One region of the Amycolatopsis sp. NPDC104775 genome, then DNA from elsewhere that is predicted to be linked to it. Evidence: riboswitches for the same ligand, from Rfam matches in the RefSeq annotation. Region 1 holds a riboswitch; the other holds the start of a gene.
The links. Region 1 has a riboswitch for thiamine pyrophosphate ahead of ACZ63D_RS09975 (thiamine ABC transporter substrate-binding protein). Riboswitches for the same ligand answer to the same signal wherever they lie in the genome.

Region 1 (15,588 bases):
TGAAGAAACTCGACAACCGCGATCTCGACGACTTCAACGAACGGCTGCAACTGCTCGCCGACCGTGTGCATGGTGTTCTCAGGCTGCCCACATGTAAAGTTCACCTGGTCGTCGCGCTTGTAGGAGAAGGCAACCTTTCTCTCGAAACTCGCAACATCTTGAGAGAAGCGGCCGATGAGTTCGGCGGCCGCGGCCGGACCGTCGAATATCGCGTCCTGGATCAGGAAGATTTCCACCGGGCGGTCCTGGAGGACCTGGAGCCGCAGCCCATCACGCTCAAAGCCACCATGGACCGCGAGTGGTACAGTCGCGAAACACCGTATAAGGCGGTGATCGGGGAGATAAGCGCCGATCAGCTCGCGTGGTGGTACGGTGGCCGGAGCGGCGACGAAGCTCATGACCATGTGAGAGGCCACGGCGAGCGTCTCTACGACCGCAACGTCCGCAAATCTCTGGGCCTCACTGGGGTTAACCAGACCATGGTGGAGTCGATGCTGGAGGACCCAGAAGGGTTCCTCTACCGTCACAACGGCATCACGGTTCAGTGCGACCGAGTCGAGCAGGAGTATCACGCCAAACGGGCGGTCGGCCAGCCCACCACCCTCACCTTGCACAACGCCAGCGTGGTCAATGGTGCTCAGACGGTGTCGTCGGCCTCCCGGGCGTATGAGAGGGATCCCGAAGCTGTCGCTGAGGCCTATGTCCTGGTGCGAATCATTTCGCTAGAAGGGGCGCCGGAGGACTTCGGACGCTCCATAACCAAGGCCACCAACACGCAGAACCACATGGAGCGCCGGGACTTTATCGCGATCGACACCGTCCAAAGCGAGATTCAGAAGGATTTCCGCCTCTCCCTGGATAAAGAGTACGTCTTCCGGAGAGGAGAACTGGACCCGGCCCCCGAGTCGGGTTGCTCGGTCACGGAAGCGGCCATGGCTCTCGCCTGCATGCACCGGGACTCGTCCCTCGCGGTCCGAGTCAAGGGCTCCACGAATGTATTGTGGGAGGAAGGCCCGGGGGGCGCTTACACACGATTGTTCGGTCAGCAGCCGACCGCTCAGCAGATCTGGCGCGCCGTAGAGGTCTTCCGGCTGGTGCGGGATCAACTGACCGGGCTGCGTACGAGATTCACAGGGCGTCCAGCCGCCATCGTGGACAGTGGCAGTCTGCTGGTGGCTCATCTGGTGTTCCAGCGGATAGGCAAAGCTCGGTTCGACGAGTCAGACGACGAGTGGGCCGACGTGCTCGCTGGAGTGCCCGATGAGGTCAGTGCTGTGCTCAATTACCTCATCCCCATGGTCGACACTCTTTTCACCAGCAAGAGTTTCGTTACTAGCACCTTCGCCAATGAAGAGCGTTGCGAGCGTCTGGTCGAGGCGGTTCTGAGTGTCTCTCGGGACAGTACCGGACTGGCCGCATCGACGGATCTTAAGGCCTTCATGGCGGACAGTGGGCTGAGGCGGCAACGTCGGCCGCAGACGGTGCGTCTGCTCGTTGACAACGATGCAATCAGTGCTGGCACTCCGCTCGTCTACGCGCCTAGCGCCGCGGAGGAAGCGGCCATCGGTGCGTGGCTTGACGCAGATCCTCGTCGGCGCCGGGCCAGTTGGGTGAACGATCGGAAGGCCCCGATTCTCTGGGAAGCCGACGGAAAGCGATACTCCCCGACTGGATTGGTTTCCCAGATGTGGAATGCGGCAGATTGGAAAGAACAGTGGAGCGCCGTGCAAGGCCCCAAACAGTGGAAGGTGCCTGGCGAGGGGACACTGGTGGAGATCGCCGAGACGCTCTGGCAGGAGATCGCAAACGACGACGAGTCGGCTGAGGACAACTCTGCGTCGTAATCGATGATCCGCTTGTGAAGTCGTAGGACCGGATGAAGTGGACTGGCTTCTGCGAACATGTCGAGGGGTGAAGACGTTCGTCTCGTTGTCTGGTCCGGTCAGGTCTACTACGACTGGAGTGAGTCGAGGGCAGCGATCTCAAAAGTCATTTTTGAAAGGATCCTTCCCAGGAAAGAACACGAACTGGCACGCCTCGCGTGCCGCGAGTGAGGGTGGAGGTCAGACCAGGAAACGCCCCGGGTTTGGCTGACTAGGCTTCATGGCCACCGTCGAGCACGTCAAGTTTCGCAATCGCGACATGTACTGGGACATCTCGGCGGGTCTGCACTTCCCGCCGGGCTTCGACAAGCCCGAGGCCTATCTAGCGATTGGGGTCGCAGTTGCAAGGACCAGGCCTCCGACAACGTCTACGTCTCGGCCTCGCGGAGGCCGGGAATGTGCCATCCCGTTCAACGCCGGCTTCCAGGGTACGAGCGGGGCGAACTGCGGTTTCTTGAGGACTTGTCCAGCGTGTCCAGGATTTCAGCCGCGTCGTCGACTACATGGCGACCCTGCCCTACGTCGACGCCAACCGGATCGGAGTGCTTGGCATCTGCGGAGGTGGCGAGTACACGCTCGCGGCGGCGAAGACTGAGAAGCGTTTCAACTCGGTTGGGTCGGTCGCCGGTGCCAACAGGCAAGGCGCGTTCGGTGCCCACCGAGACGGTCGTGAGATCTACGAACGGGCTGCGTCCCCCGACAAGACGCTCCTCGAACTGGACGGCTTCGCACTATGACTGTTCGAACGGCGCGGGTGAGGCGTTGAAGACGATCGTCCCCTTCTTCGCCGACAAACTCTGACCCGCGCGCCCGTAAGATCGCCGCATGCTCGTGCTTTCACCCCGTCCTTGCCGGACCGCGAGAACGGGGGACGTCTCGGCGGCGCACCGCCGGTTGCGATCGAGACGCATGAGCTCCTTGCGACGCACCGCTATCTGCTGACTGTCCCCGCGGTTCCGTGGTCTCCGGGCTGCTAGGTTTCCGTATTGCTGCGCAACGGATTCGACATCGATAACAGCGACCTCAAATACCCGGACATGGCGATGCGTGCACGCACCGTCGCCCTGCGGTGAGCGAGCCGATCTGGGGTGGCTGGGGCCCTGCTCGGCGGCGCTTTCCGAGGCGGCAAAAGACACGATCGCGCTGGTCCAGTTCGGGGACGAGCCGGTGCTGATTCAAAACGAACCCAGCTACGCCGACACCCTGTGCGCCGACGGGCATTGATTTCTCTTTCAGGTCAACGAAGAAGGCTGGCTGGACGAGGGCGAGCTTGAGGACGTGATCGACGAATACCTTTGGGGATACGGATCGGTCTACTTCTACGGCACTCCGGACGCCGACGGAGTAGTGCGCGAGGTCGTCGCGGGGTTCAACGATTACTGACGAGGCCAGTGGTTCAGCTCAGCGGCACTGGAAACCACCACGCCATACAGATCCCCAATAGTCGCCAACGCGCTGTTGTGCAGTTGCGCAGCGCTAACCTCCCCGCCCGGACCAGGCAACGGCCGGGTGGCGCAGGCGTCGGCGACGACGGTTGGGTGGTTGCCGCGCAGGAATGCGCCTTCGGTGGTGAACGTGACGCACATGTTGGTCATGAACCCGGCGATCACCACGTTCTTGTGCCCGGCCGCGTCGACCCGCGAGCCCAGGTCGGTGTTCACGAAGGAGTTCGGCGCGCCCTTCACGACGACCGGTTCGCCCTCGATCGGGGCGACGTCGGGATGGATGCTGCCGATCTCGGTTCGGATGTCGTACGGCGTGCCCTCGCCGCCGTCGTTGACGACGTGGATCACCTTCGTTCCGGCGGCGCGGGCCTTGGCCAGCAAATGCCGAGCCGCGGTCAACGCGGGCTGCCAGCCTTCCAGTTCCATCACGCCGCGGGTGTAGGTGTTCTGGTAGTCGACCAGGATCAGCGTCGCGTCGGCCAGCGTCGCCGGGGTCTGGTCGAGACCGTTCAGCTCCCGCAGCGTTTTCCTTGCCATGGTGGGGTTTCCTCTCGTTTCTGTTCCGCACGATCGACGCTAGACTCGGATCCGGATGTCGGCAATGACATGCAAGACGCAGAAACCGACATGAGGGGCGTGGATGAAGAGACTGCTGGTCGTCGTCCTGTTCGATCGGATCGACCTGCTCGACGTAACCGGGCCCGCTGAGGTGTTTTCCTTGCTGCAGCGGGAAATGGACCGTCCGACGGGGTACGAGGTGGTGCTCGCGGCCGAGACGCTGGAGCCAGTGACGACCTCGGCTGGGGTGCGGGTCTTGCCGGACGTGACGTTCGCGGAGCTGTCCGGGAAGGCGATCGACACCTTGATCGTGCCGGGTGCGGTGACGGCCGGGGAGAACGGGGAGATCGTCGCGCGATGCGATCCGGCGGTGGTCGAGGAGGTGCGGCGGCTGGCTGGGCAGACGCGCCGGGTGGCATCCGTTTGCGTTGGTGCGCACATCCTCGCGGCGGCGGGATTGCTTGACGGCAAACGCGCTACGACGCATTGGTCGACTGCCCGGCAGCTCGCCGCGGAGCATCCGGAGGTGACTGTCGACGCGGACCCGATTTTCATCCGCGACGGCAGGGTGTGGACCGGGGCCGGGTTGAGCGCTTGCCTTGACCTCGCGCTGGCGTTGGTGGCCGACGATTGCGGTCCGGAGTTGGCCTCCCGGGTGGCTCGTCAGCTCGTGATGTTCCTGCGGCGGCCGGGTGGGCAGAGCCAGTTCAGCGTGTCGCTGGAGCCGGTGTCCGCGACCCGGCGCGTCGACGAGTTGCGGCACTACATTGCCGCGCATTTGGCGGATCCGTTGACAGTCGCCAATCTCGCCGCGCACGCCCACGTGACGGATCGGCAGATCACGCGGGTCTTCAAGGCGGAGTTGGGGATGACGCCCGCCGCTTACGTTGAGCACGCGCGGGTCGAGGCGGCGCGACATCGACTGGAGACGACTGATGAAACGTTGTCGCGGATTGCTGGAGCTTGCGGCTTCGGAACTGTTTCGACTTTGAATCGGTCTTTTCGGCGGACGTTAAATACCACGCCTAACGAATACCGAGAGCGGTTCCGGATCGGTTAGCGGAAATGGGCGGTCCCGGCCAGGGACGCCTGACCCGCGTGGGGTAGTTTCGGCGAAACGTCCCCCTCGCACCGCTTGTCCGGCGAAGATGGCCCCGTGCGAATCGTTCTTTATGCCATCTGGGGCGCATTCATGCTCGCCCTCGTCGTCGCCGCCCTGGTGCAGATGAGGAAAGCCCGGCGGCGCAAGGTGGCGTTGGCGGTGTGGCCGAGGACCCAAGCCTCGGTGACGGGGTACGAGCGGCGCAGAGGCGGGTCCGACAGTGACAGCCCGTCGCTTTACTACCCGCGGTACGAGTACCGCGGGCCGGACGGCCGGGTCTACGGCGGCACGTCCGACACCGTCAGCTACCAAACGCCGCGTGCGGGCGCGACGCTTCAGGTGGCGGTGAACCCCGCGAACCCGGCGGAGTCGGTCCCTGAGGGGCCGACCGGGATGGGGGTGACCGGCTGCGCGTCGATCGCGCTCGGGCTCATCGGGATCGCCATGTTCTGGTTCATCCGGATGTTCCCGCTGCCGTAAGGCTCAGCCGAGCAGGCCGAGCACCACCATCGCCACGAGGACGACAGCGGTCGAAAACACCGCGACCCACGTGCGCTGTGCGGCGGTGAGCTGGGCGGATGTGCTGTTCATGGCGGGTCCTAGCGGGGGCGAGTGCCGACGATTCCGCTGGGATAGCGCCTTGATCTAGCTCACTGTTACCGCTTGTGATCAAGGTCACGTCGCGTGCGCGCGGTGTGCCACAGCACCCCTCCCGCGGCGGCCACCATCAGGGCGAACGAACCCATTCCCACCACGACTGCCTGAACCATGCTGGCCTCCTTCCTTCGCGTCTGTCCGGAAGACGCGCGAGGGGGCCGAGCATGTTGCCATCGTTGCCGACATCACACCTGGTCAGCGGGCCGCTAGTACCTCGTCGATCTGCCTGGCCAGTGCGAAATCGCGTTCGGTCAAGCCGCCCGCGGAATGGGTGCTGAGGCGGAAAGTCAGGGTGCGCCAGCGGATGTCGATGTCGGGATGGTGGTCGGCTTCCTCGGCGAGTTCGGCTACCCGGTCCACCACTTCGATGGCCGCCGGGAAGGACCGGAGCTCGGTCGTCCGCACGATGGTGTCGTCCTCGCGCCGCCATTCCGGAACGGTGCCGAGGGCCTGCTCCACTGCCGAGTCGTTCAATAGCTGCGTCATCACTCCATGGTGTCGGCTACGCTGCGGCATTGCCACGGGAGTCCGGTACGCCGGGCTGAGAGGCGGGTCCGCAAGCCCGCGACCGTTCGCACCTGGATCCGGATCATGCCGGCGTAGGGAGGCCGTATCGCTCTCCCTCATCCGGCGCAGTGCAGGAGGGGAAGAATGATGTCGCGGACCGTCCGCGCGGTGGTGGGCCTCGCCGCAGTCTCGGTGCTCGCCAGCGCCTGCTCGCTGTCCGGCGGCGACTCGGGCGGGTCGTCCGCGAGCACGGACCAGAAGACCCCCACGGTCACGCTGGTCACGCACGATTCGTTCGCCGCTCCGCAGGAGGTGCTCGACGCCTTCCAGCGCCAGTCCGGGATCAAGCTCAAGATCCTCAAGTCCGGCGACGCCGGTGCGCTCACCAACAAGCTCGTGCTCACCAAGGGCAGCCCGATCGGCGACGTCGCGTACGGGGTCGACAACACCTTCGCGTCGCGTGCGCTCAGCGAGGGCGTCTTCCAGCCCTACACCAGCCCGGAGGCCGACCGCGGCCCGCAGCGCTACTCCGTCGACCCGCAGCACCGGCTGTCCGCCGTCGACCTCGGCGACGTGTGCGTGAACATCGACCCGGCGTACTTCGCGAGCAAGGGCCTTCCGGAGCCGAAGACCTACGACGACCTCGCCGACCCCAAGTACAAGGACCTGACCGTCGCGGAAAGCCCGGCCACCGCGTCGCCGGGGCTGGCCTTCCTGCTCGGCACGGTCGCGAAGTACGGCGAGAACGGCTGGCAGGGTTACTGGCAGAAGTTGAAGGACAACGGCCTCAAGACAGTCAGCGGCTGGGAGGAGGCCTACACCAAGGACTTCTCCGGTTCGTCGGGCAAGGGCCCGCGGCCGATCGTCGTGTCCTACGCCTCGTCCCCGGCCGCTGAGGTCGGCGAGGACGGCAAGCCGCGCACCAAGGCGCTGCTCGACACCTGCTTCCGCCAGGTCGAGTACGCGGGCGTGCTGACCAACAGCAAGCAGGTCCCGCAGGCGCAGAAGGTCGTCGACTTCCTGTTGTCGCAGCAGTTCCAGACGACGGTCGCGGCGAACATGTACGTCTACCCGGCTCGCCAGGGCGTCGAACTGCCCGCCGGCTGGGCCACCGCGGCTCCGTTGCCGCAGACGCCGGCCACCATGCCCGCGGACAAGGTGCAGGCAGGCCGGGAGAAGTGGATCGGGGAATGGCGCTCGCTCATGGGCGCGTGATCCCCGCGCGCACCATCGGGCTCACGCTGCTCGGCCTGCTGCCGGTCGCGTTCCTGGTGGTGTTCTTCGCCTGGCCGGTCGTCGCGATCGTCGGCCGGGGGTTTTCCGCGGGCGGCGCCGACACCGTGCTCGGCGACCCGCAGACGTGGCGGCTCGCCGGGTTCACGCTGGCCAGCGCGGCCGCGTCGACCGTGGTCGCGGTGCTCGCCGGGCTGCCGGTGGCGTACCTCCTGGCGAGGGTCCGGCTGCCCGGGGTCGGGCTCGCTCGCACGATCGTGCTGGTTCCGTTCGTGCTGCCGACGGTCGTCGTCGGCCTGGCTTTTCGGGCGATCTGGCCGGACGGCGGCGTGCTGCCGCTCGTGCTGGCCAACGCGTTCTTCAACGTCGCTGTCGTCGCGCGCACCGTCGCCGGGCTGTGGGCTCATCTCGATCCGCGCGCGACCGAGGCGGCGCGTGCGCTCGGTGCGTCGCCGTGGCGAGCGTTCCGGTCGGTGACGCTGCCTGCGCTCGGCCCGGCGGTCGCGTCCGCCGCTGCGATCGTGTTTTTGTTCTGCGCCACCAGTTTCGGCGTGGTGCTGATCCTCGGTGGCGGTAGCTATCGCACACTCGAAACCGAGATTTACCTCCGGACCGTCGACCTGCTGGACCTCTCCGGTGCGGCTGCGTTGTCGTTGATCCAGTTCGCGGCCGTCGTTGCGGCGCTGGTGTTGGGTGCGGTGGCGCGACGGAAGCGGGAGAACGCGGTGCAGCTGCGGTCCGCGCAGGTCACCGCACGTCGGCCGCGCGGCGGGGAGTGGTGGACGGTCGGTGCCGCGGTCGTGGTGCTCGGTCTGCTGCTGACGCCGATCGTGTCGCTGCTCGTCGAGTCGGTGTCCACATCGGACGGTTGGAGTCTCGCCGGGTATCGGGCGCTGAACACCGTCGGCCAGAACGGCGCGTTGCAGGTGTCCGGCTGGATCGCGGCGCAGAATTCGCTCGCCGCGGCCACCGACGCGACGCTGCTGGCGATGGCCGTCGGCCTGGTCGCCAGCGTGGTGCTGGTGGCGCTTCGCCGTTCGCCGGGCCCGCTCGCGCGCGGGATGGGCGAAACCATGGACGTCGCGTTGATGCTGCCCTTGGGCGTGTCCGCGGTGACCGTCGGCTTCGGCTACCTCGTGACCCTCGACGCTCTGCCCGGCGACCTGCGCACGTCGCCGCTGCTCGTGCCGTTCGCCCAGGCGCTGGTGATCATGCCGCTGGTGGTGCGGATGATCCTGCCGGTGCTGCGCGCGGTCGACGTCCGGTTGCGCCAGGCCGCCGCGACGCTCGGCGCGAGTCCGGCGCGGGTGTGGCGGGAGATCGACTTTCCGCTGGTCGCGCGGTCGGTGGTGGCCGCGGCGGGCTTCGGGTACGTCGTCGCGCTCGGCGAGTTCGGCGCGACCAGCTTCCTCGCCCGGCCGGACGCGCCGACGCTTCCGGTGGCGGTCGCGACGCTGATCAGCCGGCCGGGGGAGCTGAACAACCAGATGGCGTACGCCTCGTGCGCCCTGCTCATGGTGGTGACTGTGGTGGCGGTGGCGCTGATCGACCGGTTCGGCTCGGTCCGCGGCCGCAGCACGGTCGGGGAGTTCTGATGGCGTTAACGGTACGGGATCTGACTGTCCACTATGGATCGTTCGCCGCGGTCCGGGACGCGAAACTGGACATCGCCGACGGCGAGGTGCTGGCGTTGCTGGGTCCGTCCGGTTCGGGCAAGTCGACGCTGCTGCGCGCGATCACCGGCCTGGAGCCGGTGTCGTCCGGTTCGGTGTCCTGGGACGGCGCCGATCTCGCCGCAGTCCCGGTGCACAAGCGTGAATTCGGTCTGGTGTTCCAGGACGGACAGCTTTTTCCGCACCGCGATGTCGCCGCGAACATCGCGTTCGGCCTGCGGATGCACGGCGTTCCGCGCGAACGGCATGCGGCGCGCGTCGAGGAACTGCTGAAACTGGTCGGTCTGGAAGGGTACGAGCGGCGGCGAGTGACCGAGCTGTCCGGCGGGCAGGCGCAGCGGGTCGCGCTGGCTCGCGCGCTGGCCCCCGAACCGCGGTTGCTGCTCCTGGACGAGCCACTGTCCGGTTTGGACGCTGGACTCCGCGAGCAGCTGGCGATCGACCTGGCGGATCTGTTGCGGCGCAGCAAGATCACCGCGCTGCTGGTGACGCACGATCAGGAGGAAGCGTTCACGCTCGCCGATCGCGTGGCTGTCCTCGACGCCGGGGAAATCCGGCAGGAGGGCGCGGTCCGGTCGGTGTGGAACAACCCGGTGGACGACAGCGTGGCGCGATTTCTCGGCGTCACGACGTTCCTCGACGGCACCGCGGCCGACGGCGTGGTGCGGACCAAGCTGGGCACCGTCGAACTCTCGGGAGTGAACGACGGCCCGGTCAGGCTCGGACTTCGCCCGCACGGCTTGAAAGTGGCCGACGACGGCGTGCCCGGCGAAGTGACCGCGGCGGTGCACCGGCGAGAGCATCTGCGGCTGGTCGTCCGGTGCGGTGAGTCCACTGTGGACGCGATCGCCCCGGCCGGGGCGGACTTCCGGGCGGGCGATTCCGTCCGGCTCGCGCCGGATCCGGACGGAATCGCCGTGGTGGGCTGAACCCCCAGGTCAGCCGTCCCGGGTGACGAGGCGTCCGTAGGCGAGCGAAAGCCCGACCACGATGTAGCAGGCCGCGCGGACCGCACCCTCGCCGAGCATCGACAGCGACATCGGATCCTGCAGGACCGAAGCCGGGGCCAGCGTCCAGTTCCGCGTGAGCAGGAACGGGTGCAGCCACTTCAGCGAGCTGAGGAAGCCGAGGATGGTGAAGACGATGTTCCCGGCCAGCACCGAGGCGACCACGAGCATCGGGTGTTCCGTCCAGCTCGACACCGCCAGCGCGACCGCGCCGACCGCCCACAGCTGCAGCACGATCCAGCCGCCGACGAGCAGGATCCGCAGCAGCGCCTCGCCGAGCGACAGCGTGGTGCCCGACAGCGTGAACAGCGAATCCGTGCCGTTGATGATCAACCCGGTGGCGACGCCGGTCACGCACATCGCGAGCACCGCGACCACCGACACCGTCGCGACGCCGAACGCCTTGACCGTCAGCAGCCGTCCCCGGCTCACCGGCGCGATGAGCCAGCCGCGCAGCGTGCCGTGCGCGGCTTCGCCGGCGATCGCGTCCGCGCCCGCCATCGCCGACGCGAGCGGCAGCAGCAGCGTCAGCGTCATGACCATCGCGGCGATCGGCAGCACGAACGCGTTGTTCACCGCCGACACCAGCAGCGCGCCGCCGCTGTCGTCCGGAGCGTCAGCCCCGGAGTTCTGCCCGACCAGGGTGAGCCCGATCCCGACGACGATCGGCACCAGCGCCAGCAGTCCCAGCACCGCGAGCGTGCGCGGCCTGCGGAAAATCCAGCGCAGCTCCGCGGCGATCAGCCGGAACAACGGCACCGTGTCGTGCCCGGTCCGGCTCACCGGCACCGAAACAGCCATGGCGGTCATGCGTCCCCCTCGGATTCTTCGCCGGCCGCCGATTCCCCTTCGGTCAACCGCGCGAACAGGTCCTCCAGCCCGGTCCGCGCCCGGGTCGCCTCGTGCACCTCGACCCCCGCTTGCACGAGTACCTGCAGCACCCGCGGTGCGGGCGTCGCGGTGAGGTCGGCGCGGATGCCGTCCGGCGTCAGCCGAGCCCCGATCCGGTGCTCCCGCAACGTTTCCACCGCCCGCTCGGCGTCCGGGGTGCGGACCAGCAGCGCGGCGTTCCCCGATTCCAGCAGGTCAGCCAGTTCCCCCTGGGCGACCACTGTTCCGGACTGCAGGACCGCGACGTGCGTGCAGGTCGCTTCGACCTCGGCGAGCAGATGCGAGGAAACCACCACGGTCACGCCGTCGGCGTGCAGATCGGCGATGATGCGGCGGATCTCCCTGGTACCCGCCGGATCAAGACCGTTGGTGGGTTCGTCGAGCACGACCATCCGGCGCGGCACCAGCAGCGCGCTCGCCAGCCCGAGCCGTTGTTTCATGCCGAGCGAATAGCCCTTGTACCGGCGGCGCGCGGCGGCGGACAGCCCCACCCGCTCCAGCGCGGCGTCGACCGCGCCGGGGATCACCGGCGATGCCAGCCGGGGTTCGGCGGCGGCGAACCGCAGCAGGTTGTCGCGTCCGGACAGGAACGGGTGGAAGCCCGGCCCCTCGACCAGCGCGCCGACATCCGGAAGCGCGTGCGCGGATTCCTCCGGCATTTTCCGGCCGAGCAGTTCGACCTCGCCCGCGGTCGGGCGGACGAGCCCGAGCAGCATCCGGATCGTGGTCGTCTTGCCCGAACCGTTGGGCCCGAGCATGCCGAGCACGGCGCCCTCGGGCACGTCCAGGTCAACGTGGTCCACCGCGATCGTGCTGCGGTAGACCTTGCGCAGCCCGCGGGTGCGCGCGGCCAGCGGGACCGCCGGGGCGGGCACCTCGTCCGAGATGCCCGCCCCGGTTTCGACCGCGGTGCTGGTCACTTGGCGCCCAGCGCTTCGTAGAGGACCTGCTCCGGGACCGCGCCGGCGGCGAACCGGCCGTCGTCGGTCAGGACCGCGCCGCCCACCTTCGTGGTGAAGAGGTAGCCGCTGCCCCACGGGCCGTTGACCCGCTTGGCGAACCGGCTCAGCATCTTCTGCACGTCAGCGCCCTTTTCCTCGCCCTGTGCCTGCTTCGGCTTCATCAGGTCCGCGGGCACCTTGCCGGTGACGACGGTGTCCCAGCCGTCGCCGACGAACTTGGTCGCCTGCATGGCCTCGTTCGCCAGCGCCTTGTCGCGCTCGTCGATCTTGGCCTGCTTCTCGGTCACCTTCGCGCCCTTGGGCGGGGTGAAGGCGAACAGGTCGGCGGACTGGTCGGCGAACTCGATCTTGCTGAACGCCAGTTCCAGCGCCGGGGCGGTGGTTCCGTTGCTCAGCACCGAAAGCCGCAGCGGCATCCGGGTCTGCGAGTCGATCGCCACGCGGATTTCGCGCAGCAGCGTGCGTTCGGTCGGCTTCGGCGTGAGGACCAGCTCGTACGCCGGCCGGTCGGCGACCGTGGCCGTGCCGTCGACCGCCACGTTGCTGCTCTCGCGCACCTTGGCGAGCAGTTCCTTCGCCGCGGTGGACGGGTCGACAGGCTTGCCCTCGAACGAATCGCGCTTGGTCGCCACGTCCCCCGGGATGGTGGTCTTGGTCGCGCTGTTGGTCTTGGAGTCGTAGTCCCACACGGTGTTGCCGTTGTGGACGATCGTCTCCTGCACCTGCCCCTTGGTGAGCGACACCTTCGTCTTGCCGGTGCCGTCGCTGAACACCTGCGCCGAGTCGACGCCCAGCGCACCTGCCCCCGGGATCGCGCCGGTCGCCATCTTCGGCAGGCCGAGGTCGTTGCTCACCGTCACCGTGCCGTCGAACGCCGCCGGCTTCGCGGTGACCACCGACTGAACCAGGTCCTCCGCGCTGACCTGCGGCAGCTTCGGCGCGTCCCCCGCCGAAGCGGGCATCGCCACGACGACCAGCCCGCCCACGCCGAGCGCGGTGCCGACTACGGCCGCCGTGATGGCCTTCTTCTTCGGATCCATCTCGTCTCTCCCTGTGTTCCCGGGCTCTGGTGGGCCCGGCTCCCGGTGCAGACGTTCCCCTGCCGAGGCTGAGATACCCCTGAATGTTCGGCCCGCTCAGCTGAGATGGCACTGAGAGTGCGCGCGTCAACTGCACAAACCGGCCATGATGAGGATCGTGAAACCTCGGGTGCTGGTGGTCGACGACGAACCTGGTGTGCGCAAGGCGCTGCAACGCGGCCTGCGCGCGGAGGACATGGACGTGGTCACCGCCGCGGACGGGCCGACCGGGCTGCAGCTCGCGCGCACCGGTTCGTTCGACGTCGTGCTGCTGGACATCATGCTGCCCGGCTTGTCCGGCTATCGCGTGCTGGAACAGCTGCGCGCGGAGAACGTGGCCACGCCGGTGCTGCTGGTTTCGGCGAAGGACGGCGAGATCGACCAGGCGGACGGCCTCGACCTCGGCGCGGACGGCTACCTCGTGAAGCCGTTTTCGTTCGTCGTGCTGGTCGCGCAGGTGCGGGCGGTGCTGCGGCGCGCCGGGCCGGACGCCTCGCGCGGCGCGCTGAAACTCGGTGCGCTGGAGGTCGACCGGGCGCTGCGGCAGGTGCGCTGGAACGGTCAGGAAGTGCCGTTGAGCCCGCGCGAATTCGGCTTGCTGGAAGTGCTTGTCGGCCGCGCGGGGACGGTCGTGACGAAGGACGAGTTGCTGCGTGCGGTGTGGGGCGAGGAACAGGCCGTCACGCGGAATCTCGTGGAGGTGTACGTGGGTTACGTCCGCCGCAAGCTCGACGCGGCCGGCGCGGGCTCGATCCTGCGGACGGTGCGCGGGCACGGCTATCTCGCCTCCGACGACCAGCTTGACGAGGTCAGGTGACCGGCTCGCCGTCGTCGTGGTGGAGCCGCCGTTCGCTGCAGGTCCGGATCACCATGCTGGCCGCGGCGATCACCCTCGGCTGTCTTCTCGGCCTCGCCGCGCTGGCGGCGAACAAACTCGATCCGCTGCTCACTGATTCGGTCGACGAGGAGCTGACCGCCGCGCTCGTCCCGGCCACCGGCGAGGTCTCCGCCGGGAAGCCGCTCACTTCGGCGGATCCGGTTTCGGTGCGGGTGCTGGACATTTCCGGGGCTCCGGTGGACGGCCAGGCGCGGCCCGCGCTGACCGAGCACGAGGTCTCGCAGCTCAAGGCGGGCGAGCCGGTGCAATCGGACGGATCGCGCTGGCGCGGCCAGGTGGTCAGCACGCCGAACGGCAGCCAGCGGCTGGTCATCGCCGGGGCCGGGCTGGTCGGCTTCGCCGCCGCGGTGCATTACGGCGGGCTGTGGCTGGTCGTCGTCGCGCTGGTCGGAGCGCTCGTCGCGGGGCTGGCGACCTGGCTGGTCGTCCGGCTCGCGCTGCGTCCGGTGGCGCGGATGCGCGGGCTGGTGCGCGCGCTGCCGCCGGGCTCGCGGCTGCCGTTGCCGACGTCGCACGACGAAATGCGCGCGCTGGCGGAGGAATTCAACGCACTGCTCGAACGCCAGGAAGAGGTCAGCCAGCGATTGCGCAGGTTCACCGGCGACGCCGCACACGAGCTGCGTTCACCGGTCGCGTCGATCCGGGTGCAGGCCGAGGTGGCCGTGACGAATCCGGATCCGGAGCTGGCGCAGGAGACGCTTTCGGACATCCTCGAGGAGTCCGAACGGCTGTCCGGCCTGCTCGACGGCCTGCTCGCGCTGGCTCGGTCCGACGCGGGCGAAGTGCCGCCCGCGGAACCGGTCGAGGTGGTGTCCGAGGTCCGCGCGGCGGTGCGGCGGCTGCCGTCCGGGGCGCCGGACACGCGAGTGAGCAGCGCGGTGGCGCAGGCGTGGGCGTCGGCGGCGCACCAGGAGGTCGAACTGGTGCTGGACAACCTGCTGCGCAACGCCTGCCGGTACGCGTCCGGGCAGATCGTGGTGTCCGTGCTGGCTTCGCGCTCGAAGGTGCGCGTCGTGGTGGACGACGACGGCCCGGGCATCGCGCCCGAGCACCGGAGCAAGGTGTTCGACCGCTTCTATCGCGTGTCCGACGACCGGGCGCGGTCCTCCGGCGGAACCGGCCTCGGCCTGGCGATGGTCGCCGAAACGGTGCGCAGGCGAGGCGGCGGGGTCCGGGTCGGCGAATCGCCGGACGGCGGCGCGCGGTTCGAGGTCACCTGGCGGGCGGGCGCGGACCGGTGAATCCGGTGGGGGAGACTGAGCGCATGGACGCGGTCATCGTCGGGGCGGCACTGGTGCGCGACGGCAAGCTTCTTGCCCAGCAACGGGCTTGGCCGCCGCATCACGCGGGCCAGTGGGAACTGCCGGGCGGACGCGTCGAGGAGGGCGAGACCGAGGCCTTCGCGCTGGCCAGGGAATGCCACGAGGAACTGGACGTGGTGGTCACCGTCGGCGATCGGGTCGGCCCGGAAATCCCGCTGCCGGGCGGGAAAGTGCTGCGCGTGTATGCGGCCGCGCTGCTTTCTCCCGGGGACGAGCCGCGTGCGGTGGAACATACGGCGCTGCGCTGGGTCGGCGAGGACGAACTGGACGACCTGGACTGGCTTCCGGCGGACCGGGATTTGCTTCCCGCGCTGCATGCCCTCGTGAGTGCTGATTCCGCGTAGAACCAGCACTCACGAGGCCCTTCAAGC
Region 2 (15,588 bases), on a different contig from region 1:
CGCCAGCAGGATCAACGACAGGTCGGATACGGCGAAGTCGGCCCGCAGCGCACCGGCTTCCTGCGCTCGGCGGATCAGCTCGGTGAACGCTCGCAGCGCACGGTCCCGCAGCTCCGCGAAAACAGCCTGATCCGGCAGCGCGGTCACGATCGCGGCGGAGAAACCGTGGTTGCGCGCTTGCATCGAGCACACCTCCTCGATCACCCGGCAGAAGCCGCGCCAGGGATCGGGGTCGGCGAGCGCCTCGTCGAGCATGCCCGCGCATTCCGCCATCGGCCCGGCGAAGGCTTCGGCGACGAGGTCGGCCTTGGTCGGGAAATGGCGGTACACCGTGGCGACGCCAAGGCCGGCGCGACGGGCCAGCTCGCTCATCGACACGTCCAGGCCCTCGGTCTCGAAGGTGCGCTCGGCGACCTCGAGCAGGTGCGCGCGATTGTGGGCGGCGTCGGTGCGCAACCGAGTCGATTTCTCCGGCACTCTCTCACTTTAGCCGAACCGGAAGACCCTTTCCATTTTCCGTGCTAGAAGTGGAACATGCCTTCCACTTCGATGCGCGCCATCGTCTACGACCGCTATGGACCACCGGAAGTCCTGCACGAAGCGAATGTTCCGAAACCCGTGCCCGGTCCCGGCGAGGTCCTCGTCCGAGTGCGCGCCCTGTCAGTCAACGGCGGCGAGCTCGCTCTGCGGTCCGGGAAGCTGCTTCCGTTCAGCGGCAAGCGTTTTCCCAAGCGGATCGGCTTGGACCTGGTCGGCGAGGTCGTCGAACCCGCAGCAAGCCGGTTCGCCGTCGGCGACCTCGTGTGGGGCATCGGGCGGCGGATGGGCACCGCCGCCGAGTACTCCGCGATGGCCGCTGATCGGCTGGACCACGTGCCAGCCGAGCTGGATCCCGCGTCGGCGGCGTCGCTGTTGGCGGGGAGCACCGCGATCACCGCCCTGCGCGACAAAGCTCATCTCAAACCCGGCGAGCGTCTGCTGATCCGCGGCGCGACCGGCGGGGTCGGCTTTGTGGCCACCCAGCTCGGCAAGGCGATGGGCGCGCACGTGACCGGGCTGGCCAGCGCCAAAAACCTGGAGCTGGCAAGGGAACTCGGCGCGGACGTCGCGCTCGACTACCGCGCTCCGGGCGAACTGGGGAAGTTCGACGTCATCCTCGACACCGTCGGGCGGGACCTGGGCGCGTTCCGGCGGCTGCTGACCCCGCGCGGGCGGATGGTCACGATCGCGTTCGACCTCGACCAGCCAGCCCGCACGCTCGGCTATGTGGCGGCGAATTCGCTGCGGCCCCAGCGCTGGGTGCGGGCGTTCAGCGGGAATCCCCGGGCCGACCTGCTCGCCGACCTCAGCCGGTGGGTCACCGCTGGGCTGGTGCGGCCGTTGGTGGACCGGGTGTTTCCGTTGGCGGACCTCGCCGCGGCACACCGCGCGCTCGAAACCGGCGGTGTGCGCGGCAAAATCGTCGCCGAGGCTTAGCTCAGCGCGGCGGACTCGACGCCTGCGCCCAAAACCGCTGCGGCACCCGCCCCGCGCCACGCGCCAGATACCCGGCCTCCACCGCGCTCCGCATCGCCAGCGCCATCCGTTCCGGATCCGCCGCCCGGGTGACCGCCGTCGACAGCAGCACCGCGGAGCAGCCGAGTTCCATCGCCAGCGTGGCGTCCGACGCCGTCCCGATCCCCGCGTCCAGCACGATCGGCACCGACGCGCGCGAGACGATCAGCTCGATATTGTGCGGATTCCGGATGCCCAGCCCGGTGCCGATCGGAGCGCCGAGCGGCATCACCGCGGCGCAGCCCGCCTCTTCGAGCCGAAGCGCGAGGACCGGGTCGTCGTTGGTGTAGGCGAACACCGTGAACCCGTCCGCCACCAGGCGTTCGGCGGCTTCGAGGGTTTCCAGCGGATCGGGAAGCAGGGTGCGGTCGTCGGCGTGCACCTCGAGTTTGATCAGGTTCGTTTCCAGCGCCTCGCGGGCCAGCTGGGCGGTGAGCACGGCTTCGGCCGCCGTCCGGCAGCCCGCGGTGTTGGGCAGCAGTTCGATGTCCAAGCGCCGCAGCAACTCCAGTACGCCGGAGCCGCCCTCGGCGTCGGCGCGGCGCATCGCCACGGTGGTGAGCTGGGTGCCCGACGCGACCAGCGCTCGTTCCAGCACCTCGAGATTCGCCGCGCCACCGGTGCCGATGATCAATCGCGACGACAGCTTGTGCTCGCCGATGATCAGGTCGTCCATGCTCAACCTCCTTGAACCGCGGTCAGCACTTCGAGCTGCGCGCCCTTCGGCACGACCGCTTCTTCCCATTCGCCACGCCGCACGACCTCGCCGTTGACCGCGACGGCCACGCCCCGGCGTTCCGCTCCCAGCGCGTCGAGGACCGCGGAAACGGTGCTGTCGTCGGGAAATTCCCGCCATTCGCCGTTGACCTTGATCTCCATCAGACTCGCTCCTTCTCGACCAGCCGGGCGGGCGTCGCCGCGGCGACCTCCGGCGGCGGGGTTTCGCCAGCCAGCCACGCGACCACGGCGTCCGCAGTCGCGGGCGCCATCAGCAAACCGTTGCGGTGGTGGCCTGTCGCCGCGTACACGCCTTCGCTCACTTCACCGATGTACGGCAAAGCGTCGCGGCTCGCGGCCCGCAGTCCGGCGGCGACTTCCACCAGTTCGTACTCCGTGATGCCGGGCAAAATCCGTTCCGCGCCTTCCAGCAGCTCGCGTACGCCGCGTGCGGTGACGGCCTGGTGGAAACCGGCTTCGTACTGTGTCGCGCCAAGAACCAGTTCGCCGTCTTTTCGCGGTACCAGATAGATCGGCCGTCCTTCGACCATCGCGCGCACCGTGTACGGCGGAGGCGGCAGACAGCCGCGACGCGGACGCAGTCGCAGAATCTCGCCCTTCAACGGGCGTACAGCGTGCTCCAGCAACGGATGCAGCTGACCGGTCCATGCTCCGGCGGCGAGGACCACCGGACCGGACACTTCGGAAAGGCTCTGCAGCCGTTCGCGACGGAACTCGACCCCACGCTTCGTAGCCGCTTCGCTCAGCGCAGTAAGCAGTTTTCGGTTGTCCACGGCTAAATCGCCCGGCACGTGCAGGCCGCTGCGTACGGCACCGACGCCCGGCGCGAGCCGCTTCACCGCGCGACCGGTGAGCGTCTCGACGTCGCGGCCGAGCGAACGCAGGTACCCAGCGAGGATGTCGAGGTGCCCGGCGTCGGCGCTGTCGAACCCGACGACGATCGTGCCGTGCTCGGCCAGCCCCGGATCGGTGCCCTCGGCGGCGAGCTCCCGCGCGAAGCCCGGCCAGCGCCGCAACGACGCTTCCCCCAGGCTGAGCACGGCTTCCTCACCCGGCCATGCCTCGGTGACCGGGGCGAGCATCCCGCCCGCCAGCCAGGACGCGCCGCCCCGCACGGGGTCCGGGTCGACGACCGTGACGCGCCATCCACGAGCGGCCGCGCGCCAGGCAACGGACAGCCCGATGACGCCGCCGCCGACGACAGTGACGGTTGTGGTGCTGGTGTTCACAGTGGAATCACGCTCCCTGCGCCGGCATGACCCGGATCAGGTTCCACGGTCGGAGCGGCAGCTCCCTCTCAGCCCGTTGCCTCGGGCTCCCGTGCGGACTCCCACACCGTAGCGCGCGGGTAACGTCACCGCCATGCCTGCCTTGACCGGAGACCAGATTCGCGCCCGGCTCGCCGATGCCCGGCTGTACCTGTGCACCGACGCCCGCACCTCCCGCGGCGCCCTGGCCGAGTTCGCCGACGCGGCCCTTGCCGGCGGCGTGGACATCGTGCAGCTACGCGACAAGACCGGCGGCGCACCCCTCGAGGCCAAGCAGGAAATCGCAGCCCTGGAAATCCTGGCGGAGGCCTGTGCGCGCCACGGAGCGTTGCTCTCGGTCAACGACCGAGCGGACGTAGCCTTGGCCGTAGGCGCCGATGTCCTGCACCTGGGCCAAGACGACATCCCGGTCTCGCTGGCCCGCCGAATCCTGGGCGACGACGTAGTGATCGGCCGATCCACCCATTCGGCGGAGCAAGCGACCGCGGCCGCGACGGAACCCGGAGTGGACTACTTCTGCACCGGCCCCTGCTGGCCCACTCCCACCAAACCCGGACGCTCCGCCCCCGGCCTCGACCTGGTCCGCTCCACCGCGGCGAGCGATCCGAAGCGCCCCTGGTTCGCGATCGGCGGGATCGATCTGGAGCGGATGGCCGAGGTCGTGGAGGCCGGGGCGTCTCGGGTGGTGGTGGTCCGGGCGATTACCGAGGCGGAAGATCCTCGGGCAGCGGCGGAGGCGTTGCGGGCTCGGCTTTCTTAAGGAGGTTCGTCGCCTGGCAACGGACCGTGCGGGGACTTTAACGCGGTGCAAGTCCCCGCACGGACAGCGGCGGGACGCTACTCCCCGCCGTTGGACGGAACCGCGGGAGCAGTAGGCGTCTGGTTGGTGCTGGGCGCCTGCGAAGACGTACTCGGCTTGGAGGACGTCGAAGGCACCCGGCTCGGCTCCTGCGTCGGGTTGCTAGACGGCGGAGCGGACGGTGTCGTCGTCGGGGTGGACGTCGGCTTGTTCGGCCGCGACTCGCCAGAAGGCGGCACCTGCGGCTCGGTGCTGGGCGTGTTGTCCCGGCGCTCGTCCTCGTGCTGGCTGGTATCCGGCTGCCGCGGAATCAGCCCCGTGGATACGCCGCCCTTGGTCGTCCAGTCGATCCCCAGCAAAACGACCAGCGAGACCACGAACGCCACCGCACTGGACCCGATGATCAGCGGCCACCGCATCTTGCGAAGCTTCTCGCCCAGCGTGTCGGCCTTTTCCGGCTCAGTCGGCCGCAGCTCGGACAACCGGACCGTCGGCATGTTCGCCAGGTCATCGGGCACATGCACCGTCGGTGCCGCACCAGGCGCGGACTCACGCACGGCGTCAACCGGCACCTGCACCGGCGACAGTCCGCTACGGCTACGCCGAGCAGCCGTCTCAAGGGCTTTCCGAGCGGCATCACGAGTGCGCTGCAGAGAACGCAGGTACAACTCACCGCCGACCGTGCTGACCACACTGGCCACCCCGGCGCCGATAACTGTCCCCGCCACCCCCAGCGTCGAACCCAGCAACGCCGCGGTGACCGCCGCGAGCGCCGCGGCGAGCACCGAGGTCATCCGGATGTTCTTCTTCTCCTCCGGCGCTTCCTTCTGCTCCTCGCTCATGATTCCGATCTGATCGTTTCCCAGCCGTTCTTCCCTGTTTCTTCAACGGTTAAGTCGCGTGAGGTGCTCCCTTCGTTGCCCCGGCGTGAGGGACGCCACGTTGACTGTCCACAATGGATAAACTAGAGCTCACACTTTCCTGACATACTCAGCTCATGCACCTCGTGACGATCTCCGACATCGAAACCGCGGCCGAGCGGGTGAAGGGCACCGCGGTGCGCACCCCGTTGCTGCGTCAGCTCTGGGTTCCCGGCGAATTCTGGGTGAAACCCGAGAGCCTGCAACCGATCGGCGCGTTCAAGATCCGCGGCGCGTACAACGCGATCGCCGCACTCACCGACGCCGAACGGAAGCGCGGCGTGGTCGCGTATTCGAGCGGCAACCACGCGCAAGCGGTCGCCTACGCCGCCCGCGAATTCGGGATCACCGCGGTGATCGTCGTGCCGGACGTCACGCCGCGGCTGAAAGTCGAAGCGACGCTGCGCTGGGGCGCGGAAGTCCGCGAGGTGCCGATCGCGGAACGGGAATCGGCGGCGCTCGCACTCGCCGAGGAACGCGGCCTCACGCTCATCCCGCCCTTCGACCACCCGGACATCATCGCCGGGCAAGGCACCGTCGGGCTGGAGATCGCACAGGACCTGCCGGACGTCGAGACCGTGCTGGTCCCGGTCAGCGGCGGCGGTTTCGCCTCCGGAGTCGGCACCGCGATCAAGGCGAAGTGCCCGAACGCGAAGGTGTACGGCGTCGAACCGGAACTGGCCGCCGACACCGCAGCCAGCCTCGCCGCGGGCGAACGCGTGGACTGGCCCATCGCCGACCGCGCCCGCACGATCGCGGACGGCTTGCGCGCGCAACCGTCCGAACTCACCTTCGCGCACCTGCGGCGCGTCCTGGACGGCGTGATCACCGTAACCGAGGACGAAATCCGCGACACCGTCCGCGCGCTGGCCCGGCAGGGCCGCCTAGTCACCGAACCCAGCGGTGCCACCGCCCCGGCCGCCTACCTGCACCACGCCGACGAACTGCCCGGCGGACGCACCGTGGCGATCGTTTCCGGCGGGAACATCGACCCGGCGATGCTGGCCGAACTGCTCGCCTAGCTCAGCCGCCCCAGCCGCATGGGGTGTGCCGGGTTGCCGCGGACGCCCGTGAAGGACTGCTTGAAGACGTCAAGGAGTCCTTCACGGACCTCCGCCGCAGCGGCGGCCAGTCACCAGTTGACGGTCTGCCCCTGCCGGTCCAGGTAGTGCAGCCCGCCCTTGCCCGCCCAAGCTTCGATCGTGTCGGCGACGCCGGGAATGCTCTCGTCGATGGTCAGCCGCGCACTCGGTCCGCCGAGGTCCGTCTTCACCCAGCCGGGCGCCATGAGCAGCAGCGTGCGCGGGTCGTCGGCGTGCCGCGCGGCGAAACTGCGCATGAGCTGGTTCAGCGCGGACTTGCTCGCCCGGTAGACCTCGAAGCCGCCGTTCGTGTTGTCGGTGACGCTGCCCTGGCCCGACGACATCACGCCGAGAGTGCCTGTCTCGGGGACCAGATCTTGCAGGGTTTCGACGACTCGCATGGGGCTCAGCGCGTTGGTCACCATGACCTGGACGAAGTCCTCGGTGGACACGTCGGCGAAGGTCGCCGAGGGGTCGGTCGTGTAGTTGGTTCCAGCGTTGACGAACAGCAGGTCGAACGCCGATCCGGCCAGCCGCTCGCGCAGCGCCGCGACCTCGGCGGGCACCGCGATGTCGACAGTCTCCACCGTCAGCCTGCCCTCGGCCGACCCGGCCAGCTCGTGCAGCGCGGAGGGGGTTCGTTCGGTCGCGGTGACCCGCCAGCCGCGCCCGAGGAACTCGGCGGCGAGCGCGTAGCCCAGTCCGCGCGAGGCCCCGATGATCAGTGCGTTCTTGCCTGCCATGAGCGCTCCTTAGCTATCATTTGATAGCTAACCTACGGCGCGAATGAGATACCTGTCAAACGATAGGTAATGGGTTAGGCTGGTCGCGTGGAAGACGAAAAGAGCGCCCGGCTCTTCGAGCTGGCCGACCTGATCCTCGCGGTGGCCCGGCACATCAATGCCGCCAAGGAAGCCAACGCCGAGTCGGGAACGCCGCTGGAGGGAGCGGTGATGCGGTTCGTCGACCGCCACCCGGGGACCACGGTCAACGCCGCCGCCGAGGCCACGCAGATGATCTCCAGCAACGTCAGCCGAGCCGTGCGGGGCCTGGAGAAGAAGGGCTTGATCCGCCGGGAAGCCGACCTCGACGACGCCCGGAGAGTACGCCTCTACCCCACTCCGAAGGCAGCGGAGAATCTGCAACGGCTGCGTGACACCTGGTCTGCGCTGCTCGACAGGACCTCCCCGGCAGAGACCAGCACCTTGATCACGGCCCTGCAGAACATCGAGGCCCGGCTAGTCGCCCAGTCCCGCGGCTGACCCGCGCAGCCGAGCCAGCACCGCGTCCAATCCTCGCCGCACCATCTCCGGCATCCCGCCCTGCCGAAGGGCAGTCAGCAACTGCTCGTTGATCCCGCCCGGAGTCATGTGCCGGGAGGTCAGCTCGTCCAGCGGCCCGCCTCCGGCCAATGACTTGCCGACCTGCGCGAACACCTGGGCCACGTACGCCGAGGCCAGCTCAGCTTCGACTCCTTGCGAGGCCATCCACCCGGCAATGGTCGCCAAGTAGTCCAAGTGCGCGGCGAAGGTCGCCGTAGCCGCGCTGAACGCTTCCAAACTCGGCTCATCACGAGGTACCACCACCTCGCCAACGCGCTCGAACAACTCCCGCGCGACGTCGTCCTCCGGGTACATCGCGGTGAGGCTCTGCCGCTGCGCCGCCTGTGGCAAGGGAATCGACCGCACCACTCGCGAAGCCGGTGCGACCCACTCCCGCACCTGCTCCGTTCGCACCCCGGCCACCGCACTGATCACCACGTGCTCCGGCCGGAACGTCAGCTCGTCCACCACTTCACGCAGCACCGGCGGACGCACGGCCAAGACCACCGTGTCCGCCTGATCAAGCACTTCCTGATTGCTCGCGCACACCCGCACGTCCGGATACCGCGCAGCCAGTCCCGCGCTGATCTCCCGCGAGCGCGGCGACAACACCACCGGCAAGCTCCCGTCGAGCCCGGTCACGATGGCCGCGGTCAGCTCCCCGGCACCAACAAACCCCAGCACAATTCCCCCGGCGAAAGATCAGTGATGTCCACCTGGATGGACGTGCGTGGGCGGTCCCTCCACCCCGCAGTGCAGGCAATCCCCGGGATGCGGCGAATCATCGGCTTCCGCGGCGCCGAGCACCCCGTTGTGAATTCCCAACGCGATCAGCCCGCCGGCGATCGCCAGCACCGCGCAGATCACCAGTGCCGTCCGCCATCCGGCGGTCAGCGCGACCGGGTCCCGGTAAGCCGAACCCGTCAAACCTGCCGCGGCGGGCAGCACCGCCACCGCCAGAAGTCCACCCGATCGGGCGATGGCGTTGTTCACCCCGGACGCGACCCCGGCGTACCGGTCCGGCGCGGCGGCCAGCACGGTCGCGGTGACCGGAGCGACCACAGTGGCCAGTCCGAGCCCGAACACCACCACCGCGGGCAGCACCGACCCGAGATACGACGATCCCGGCCCCACCCGCGTCAGCAACAGCATCCCGGCGCCGACGACGATCGGCCCGACGACCAGCTGCAGCCGCGGCCCGATCCGTTGCGCGAGCGCCCCCGACCGGCCGGACAGCAGCAGCATGATCACCGTGATCGGCAATCCGGCCAGCCCGGCCAGCGTCGGCGAATAACCCAGTGACACCTGGAGCTGCAGAACCAGCAGCATCATCACGCCGCCGAGTGCCGCGTAGACCACGAACGTCAGCGCGTTCGACAGCGTGAACGTCCGGTCGCGGAACAACGAAGGCGGCACGAGCGGCTCGGCGGCCCGATGCTGAAGCCAGAGAAACATCCCCAGCCCGGCGACGCCGACCACCAATGCGACCAGCACGACCGCGTCGCCGATCCCGCGCACCGGGGCCTCGACCAGCGCCCCGGTCACCCCGGCCAGCCCGAGCGCGCCGACCGCCGCCGCGACGTAATCCGGATGCCCGGTCGCCGCGGTGTCCCGCGACTCCGGCACGAACCGCCGCGCCATCAGTACGACGACCACCGCGAGCGGCAGGTTGATCAGGAACGCCAGCCGCCACGACCACGCCTGCACCAGCAGTCCGCCGAGCAGCGGGCCGACCGCCGCGGCGATCCCGCCGAGCCCGGACCACGAGCCGATCGCCCGGGCCCGGTCGTCGTGCGAGAACGACGATTGCAGGATCGCCAGGGACCCCGGCGTCAGCAACGCCCCGCCGATTCCCTGCAGCACGCGGAACAGCACGAGCAGTTCGGTCGACGTCGCCGCCGCGCACAGCCCGGACGCGAGGCCGAACCAGACGACCCCGATCAGGTACATCCGCCGTCTGCCGTAGCGGTCGCCGAGCGACCCGGCGACCAAAATCAGCGCGGCCAGGGCGAGCAGGTAGCCGTCGAGAATCCACTGCAGACCGGCGACCGACGCGCCCAGCTCCTCGCCGATCCGGGGCAGCGCCACGTTCACGATCGTGCCGTCGAGCATCGCCATCCCCGAGCCGAGGATGGTCGTCCAGAGCACGCCGCGAGCCGCGGGCGTGCCCCAGCGGATGCCGGTGTCCCCCGCGGTCGTCACGCGATCAGGGCAGCAGCGTGGTGACGAACTTGTACCGGTCGCCGCGATACACCGCGCGGGCGAACTCGACCGGCTTGCCGTCGGTGGCGAACGAATGCCGGGTCAGCATCATCACCGGCATGCCGACGTCCGCGCCGAGGATCTCCGCTTCCTGCGGCCCGGCCAGCGAGGTCTCGATGGTCTCCTCCGCGCGCTCCAGCTCGACGCCGTAATGCTCGCGCAGCACCGCGTACAGCGAACCGCCCGCGGTGATGTGCTTGCGCAGCCCGCGGAACCGGCCGAGCGGAAGGTGCGTGGTCTCCAGCGCCATCGGCTGGCCGTCGGCGAGCCGGAGCCGGCGCAGCCGCAGGATCTTCGCGCCGTTGCGCAGCTGCAGCAGCTTGGTCATCTCGCCCTCGACCGGCAGCTCTTCGAGTTCCAGTAACTGGGACGAGGGCTTCAAGCCCTGCTTGCGCATGTCCTCGGTATAAGAGGACAGCTGCAGCCGCTGCGCGAGCTTCGGCTCGGCGGCGAAGGTGCCCTTGCCCTGGACGCGATGCAATCTGCCCTCGGCGGTGAGATCCGCCAGCGCTTGGCGCACCGTGGTGCGCGAAACGGTGAACTCGCCCGCCAGCGCCCGCTCGGTCGGGATCGGCGATCCCGGCGGCAGTGCGTCGAGCAGGTCCAGCAAATGCTGCTTCAGCGCCCAGTACTTGGGTTCGCGCTGCCCTCGCGCAGCAGTCCCCGCCTCGCTCGCGGGGGGTGTCTCCAGCATGCCCGGCTCCCTCAGTCTTCCCACATTAAACGCGCCAGCGCCCCGTGAGGAAACGTACCCTTCTCCCGACCCGCTCCGCCCGGCTAGCATTGGTCTAGACCTGACCGGACGCCGCTCAGCACACCGGGACCTCCGTCCCGGCGGAGAGGAAAGTGATGACCCAACTACGTCCCGGCGAGCACATGGCCGCGGAGATCTCGGAGCAGCCCAGCGTTCTCGCCGGGCTGGTCGAGCGGCGGTCCGGCATCGCGGAAGTCGCGGAAAAGATTTCACAGCACCCGCCGCGGTTCGCTTTGCTCGCCGCTCGCGGTTCGAGCGACCACGGCGCGCTGTACGCGAAATACCTGATCGAGGTACTCCTCGGGCTGCCGGCCGGGCTCGTGTCGCCGTCCACCGCGACGCTCTACGGAGCCCGTCCGGACCTGCGCGACGTGCTCTTCATCACCGTCAGCCAGAGCGGCGGTTCGCCCGACCTGATCGAGGTCACCGAAGCCGCCCGCCGTCAGGGCGCGCTCACCGTGTCGGTCACCAACACCCCGGACTCGCCGCTGCGCGCGGCTTCGGAACTGGGCATCGACATCGGGGCCGGTGTCGAGAAGGCGGTCGCGGCGACCAAGACGTATTCGGCGACGCTGATGGCGCTGTATCTCTTCATCGACGCGATTCGCGGCGGCAAGGGAGAAGACGCCGAGAAGATCGGCGAATTGGCCCAGCAGACACTCGACGGCGCCGTCGAAGGCGTGCAGCGCGCAGTGGACCGTTATCGCTTTGTCGACCGCGTGCTCACCACTGGCCGCGGTTACTCCTACGCCAGCGCGCTCGAAGCGTCGTTGAAGCTGGCCGAGACGAGCTACCTCGCGGCCCGCGCGTACAGCGGCGCGGACCTGCTGCACGGTCCGGTCGCGGCGGTCGACGGCGAGACCGCCGTGCTCGCCGCCACCAGCCTCGGCCGTGGCGGCGAAGCCATGCGAGAGGTGCTCGAAGCGGTCGGCGAACGCGGCGCGGACGTGCTCGCGGTCGGTTCGGCGGCGCAGGACGTGCCTGCCGCGCTGCGCATCCCGGTCGCCCCGACCGTCGAGGAATTGGCTCCCGTACTGGAAATCCTGCCGATCCAGCGGATCGCGCTCGGGCTGTCGCTCGCGCGCGGCGGCAACCCGGACAACCCGCGCGGTCTGCTGAAGGTGACCAAAACCCGGTGAGCCTCGTAGTAGGCGTGGACGCCGGCGGCACCTCGACGCGAGCGATCGCGATCGACGCCGCCGGCGTCGTGCACGGCACCGCGGCCGCGGCGGGGGCGAATCCGAACTCGCATCCGCCCGCGGAGGCGGCGGCCCGGATCGCCGGAGCCATCGAGTCCGCAGTGGACGGACGGGCCGGCGTGCTCGGCGTCGTGGTCGGCATGGCGGGCGAGAGCAAACTGTCCGACCCAGCGGTCGCCGCGGAGTTCGCCGCGGCGTGGGAGCGGATCGGGCTCGGCGGGTTGGTCCGGGTGACCGGCGACGCCGAAGTGGCTTACGCGTCCGCGACGGCCGAGCCGGACGGCACCGTGCTCGTCGCGGGCACCGGTTCGATCGCCGGGCGCATCCGCGGCCGCCGGATGGTCGCCACCGCGGGCGGGCACGGCTGGCTGCTCGGCGACGAGGGCTCCGGTTTCTGGCTCGGCCGCGAAGCCGTCCGCGCCACTCTGGCCGCGCTCGAAGGCGACGGCCCGCTCGGCGGATTGCCCGAGGCGGTCCTCGCCGAAGCGTTCGGACCGTCCGCAGTGGACTTGTCCGACCGCGCCAAAGTCATGTGGGCGCTCGTCACCCATGCCAATGCCGAACCCCCGGTCCGGCTCGCCCGGTACGCGCCGCTGGTGAGTGCGGCAGCCGCCGCGGGCGAGCCCGGCGCGGAGGAAATCGTGGCGCGGGGCGCCCGGCATCTCGTGCGCATCGCCCGCGCCACGCGCGAGCCGGAAGAAAAAACTCCGATCGTGCTCGTGGGCAGCGTACTGGCCGAAAACAGCCCGGCCGGGGCTCGCGTGCGGGCCGAGTTCGCCGGGCTCAACGTTCTGACCAGCTCCGATGGTGTGCTCGGCGCGGCGTGGCTGGCGGCGGTGCGAGCGTGGGGCGAGGACACCCCACGACCATCCCGACGGGTGAATGCCACCAAAACTTGAGCGGAAGAGTCGAAACCGTCGACTCAACCCCTCCGGTCCGGGTACCGTAGGAACCGGCCCCCGGACCCTCCCCCCTCGCCGGGGGCCGCCTTAACTTCCGGGTCCGGTTTCGGACCCGCCCGCACTCGGGTCTTTCGCCAGGCGAAGGCCCGGGTGTTCTGCGGGAAGGCTCCGATAGAGGACCCAGCCGCTCACTGCCACGGTCGCGGCCACCAGCGGCCAGGAGAGCACCGTGCGCGCCACGCCGAGCGCCACCACCTGCCCGGTCCACCACAGCAGTCCGTAAACGACCACGCGCAGCAAGTACTGCAGCACCCACACCCCGCTCGCCCACGAATACGCGCGCAGCAGGGCCGGATCGCGCCGCCACCGGGTCTTCTGCCCGAGCAGTATTCCCACGATCACGCCGAGCAGCGGCCAGCGCACCGCGATGCTCGCCGCGAACAGCAGCGCGCTCGCCGCGTTCGAGAACAGCTGCAGAAGGAAGAAGTCCTCGGCGCGGCCGGTGTGCATCGCGATCAGCGCGGCGATCACCACCGCGGCGAGGCTCACCACCACCGCGCGCGCCTTGTCGCCGTGGATCAGCCGGTACACGCCCAGCAGCACGGCGACGCCGATCGCGACCCCGGCTCCCCAGGCGATCGACTGGCCGGAGGCGAGCCAGCCGACGACGAACGCGGCGGGCGGGATGCTGGCGTCGATCGCGCCGCGCCGCCCGCCGAGGATCTGCGTGAGCGACTCCCGCGCCGGCCCCTTCGCAGTCTCGTCTGTCACAGCTTCCAGCCTGCCGCAACTCGCGGCGGACCCCCAGGTCGGGAGACCTACCCCACATGGCGCCCGGTACGGGTCCGATCGTGAGGTTCGTCCCGGTGAAAATGCCGTAATAGGGAGGCGGAAACCCCCGACAAGGTAAGAGACTGTGACATCCGGCTGAACCAGTCGTGGCCGGCGGGAAGGATACGGGGATATCCGACTGTTAGTTGGGGTGTACAACTAGGTCCGGGACTTCACGGGGAACAGGCGCGCACCAGCGGGAAAGGGGAACCCAGCGTGTACGGGATCAACAGCTACGTAGCCATCGGGGACAGCTTCACCGAGGGGCTCAACGACCATCGGGGCGACGGGACGTTCCGGGGCTGGGCCGACCGGCTCGCCGAGATGCTGGCGGGCGACGAGCCCGGCTTCCAGTACGCGAACCTGTCGCTGCGCGGCAAGATGCTCGACGAGATCATGGACGAGCAGCTCCCGATCGCGCTGGAACTCAAGCCCGACCTGGTCACGCTGTGCGCGGGCGGCAACGACGTGATCGTGCCGGGGGCGGACGTCGACGCCATCGCGGAGCGCTTCGAGGCGGGGGTGGCGAAGCTGCGCGCGGCCGGGATCCCGGTGGTGATCTTCAACGGGCCGGACACCAAGACGCTCTCGGTGATGAGCGTGCTGCGCGGCAAGGTCGCGATCTACAACACGCATCTGTGGGCGATCGCGGCCCGGCACGGCGCGAAGATGGTCGACCTGTGGACGATGGAGCCGCTGCACGACCGCCGCGCCTGGAGCGACGACCGGCTGCACTTCACGCCGGACGCGCACCGCCGGATCGCACTGCTCACCGCCGAGGTGCTCGGCGTCCCGGTCACCGAGGACTGGCGGGAGCCGTACCCGGCGAGCACCGAGCCGGCCACCTGGATCACGTCGCGGCGCTCCGATCTCGCGTGGACCAAGGTGCACCTGCTGCCGTGGATCCGCCGTCAGCTGCGCGGCGAGTCCATGGGGGACGGTTTGTCGCCGAAGCGCCCGGAGCTGGCTCCGCTCGTGCCGAACGACGCGGCGGCCCTCGACCTCGACGTGCGAGGCAACGCGACCGCCTCCTGACCGCCGTTTCCCCGACAGTGCCGGCGCCGGTGACCACCGGTGCCGGCACTGTCGCGAGAGCCACCCGAACGGCTGCTGTCACCAGGTCGCCAAGCGGACGGACCCGGCATATGGTCCTCTCATGTCCGGTGCACGAGGGTGGCTTCGCTTGATCCCCGTCGCGGTGGTGGTCACGGCCCTGCTCGCGGGCCTGGCCACGTGGCTGCAGGGCAGCGGAATCCAGGACGACCTCGCCTCGCGCTCGCGTTCGGCGCTCGACGCGGCCGGGATCCGCGGCGGCGACGTGAAGTTCTCCGGACGGCAGGCGACGCTCGAAGGGTTTCCCGCCGAGGAAGCCGGTCGCGCGCTGGGCATCGTGCAGGGAGTCGACGGGGTCGAATCCGCGCAAGCCTCCGGCGGGGCCGGGCCGGTGCGACCCGCGCCGTCGCCCGAACTTTCGCCCGCGCCGTCGTCGGCACCGTCGTCCAGCCCGCCGCCGAGCCCGTCCACCACGCCCTCCGCGCCGCCGACCGACCGCGACGGGATGCAGGCCGAATTGGACCGCAGGCTCGCGGCCGCGCCGATCACTTTCGAACCGGAAACCGCGAACCTCACCGACCAAGGCGAGCAGGCGGCGCGCGATCTCGCTCCGCTGCTGCGCGACGCGCCGGACAATCTGCGCTACCGCCTCGTCGGCCGGGTCGCCGACGGTCCGGGCGGGCGCAGCGCGGCACTCAAGCTTTCCCGCAACCGGGCGCTGACGGTGATCCGGTTGCTGATCCGCGAGGATGTGCCGCCGGACCGCTTGCTCGCGGTGGCCAGCACGGGCAGCACGGGCAGTGCGGATAACGGGAACGGCGACAGCGACCGGCGGGTCGAGATCACAGTGGAACAGAGGTGAAGGCGGATGCTCTGGCTCTTCGGGCAGATCTGGCTGTGGCTG

Region 2: it holds a riboswitch for thiamine pyrophosphate, as region 1 does, so the genes downstream of both, thiO (glycine oxidase ThiO) here and ACZ63D_RS09975 (thiamine ABC transporter substrate-binding protein) in region 1, are expected to answer to the same signal.

The regions. Positions count from the first base shown of each region.
Region 1 covers NZ_JBVJOE010000002.1:240,399-255,986, forward strand. Annotated here, with positions in the region: gene ACZ63D_RS09945 (AIPR family protein) at 1-1,844, shown strand, start outside; partial or broken gene ACZ63D_RS09950 (acyl-CoA thioester hydrolase/BAAT C-terminal domain-containing protein) at 2,366-2,620, shown strand; gene ACZ63D_RS09955 (cysteine hydrolase family protein) at 3,260-3,865, opposite strand; gene ACZ63D_RS09960 (GlxA family transcriptional regulator) at 3,969-4,946, shown strand; gene ACZ63D_RS09965 (DUF3592 domain-containing protein) at 5,043-5,468, shown strand; gene ACZ63D_RS09970 (4a-hydroxytetrahydrobiopterin dehydratase) at 5,841-6,131, opposite strand; TPP riboswitch at 6,156-6,268, shown strand; gene ACZ63D_RS09975 (thiamine ABC transporter substrate-binding protein) at 6,300-7,367, shown strand; gene ACZ63D_RS09980 (ABC transporter permease) at 7,343-8,980, shown strand; gene ACZ63D_RS09985 (ABC transporter ATP-binding protein) at 8,980-9,987, shown strand; gene ACZ63D_RS09990 (ABC transporter permease) at 9,997-10,875, opposite strand; gene ACZ63D_RS09995 (ABC transporter ATP-binding protein) at 10,872-11,876, opposite strand; gene ACZ63D_RS10000 (LolA family protein) at 11,873-12,958, opposite strand; gene ACZ63D_RS10005 (response regulator transcription factor) at 13,104-13,814, shown strand; gene ACZ63D_RS10010 (sensor histidine kinase) at 13,811-15,136, shown strand; gene ACZ63D_RS10015 ((deoxy)nucleoside triphosphate pyrophosphohydrolase) at 15,160-15,561, shown strand; gene trpS (tryptophan--tRNA ligase) at 15,583-15,588, opposite strand, start outside.
Region 2 covers NZ_JBVJOE010000008.1:344,623-360,210, reverse strand. Annotated here, with positions in the region: gene ACZ63D_RS32285 (TetR/AcrR family transcriptional regulator) at 1-477, opposite strand, end outside; gene ACZ63D_RS32280 (NAD(P)-dependent alcohol dehydrogenase) at 535-1,476, shown strand; gene thiG (thiazole synthase) at 1,478-2,230, opposite strand; gene thiS (sulfur carrier protein ThiS) at 2,233-2,433, opposite strand; gene thiO (glycine oxidase ThiO) at 2,433-3,521, opposite strand; TPP riboswitch at 3,518-3,624, opposite strand; gene thiE (thiamine phosphate synthase) at 3,655-4,320, shown strand; gene ACZ63D_RS32255 (hypothetical protein) at 4,398-5,201, opposite strand; gene ACZ63D_RS32250 (threonine ammonia-lyase) at 5,357-6,301, shown strand; gene ACZ63D_RS32245 (SDR family NAD(P)-dependent oxidoreductase) at 6,412-7,104, opposite strand; gene ACZ63D_RS32240 (MarR family winged helix-turn-helix transcriptional regulator) at 7,192-7,623, shown strand; gene ACZ63D_RS32235 (NAD(P)-binding domain-containing protein) at 7,600-8,367, opposite strand; gene ACZ63D_RS32230 (MFS transporter) at 8,386-9,885, opposite strand; gene ACZ63D_RS32225 (GntR family transcriptional regulator) at 9,890-10,639, opposite strand; gene ACZ63D_RS32220 (SIS domain-containing protein) at 10,795-11,838, shown strand; gene ACZ63D_RS32215 (N-acetylglucosamine kinase) at 11,835-12,797, shown strand; gene ACZ63D_RS32210 (DUF3159 domain-containing protein) at 12,888-13,571, opposite strand; gene ACZ63D_RS32205 (SGNH/GDSL hydrolase family protein) at 13,848-14,666, shown strand; gene ACZ63D_RS32200 (OmpA family protein) at 14,788-15,546, shown strand; gene ACZ63D_RS32195 (LapA family protein) at 15,553-15,588, shown strand, end outside.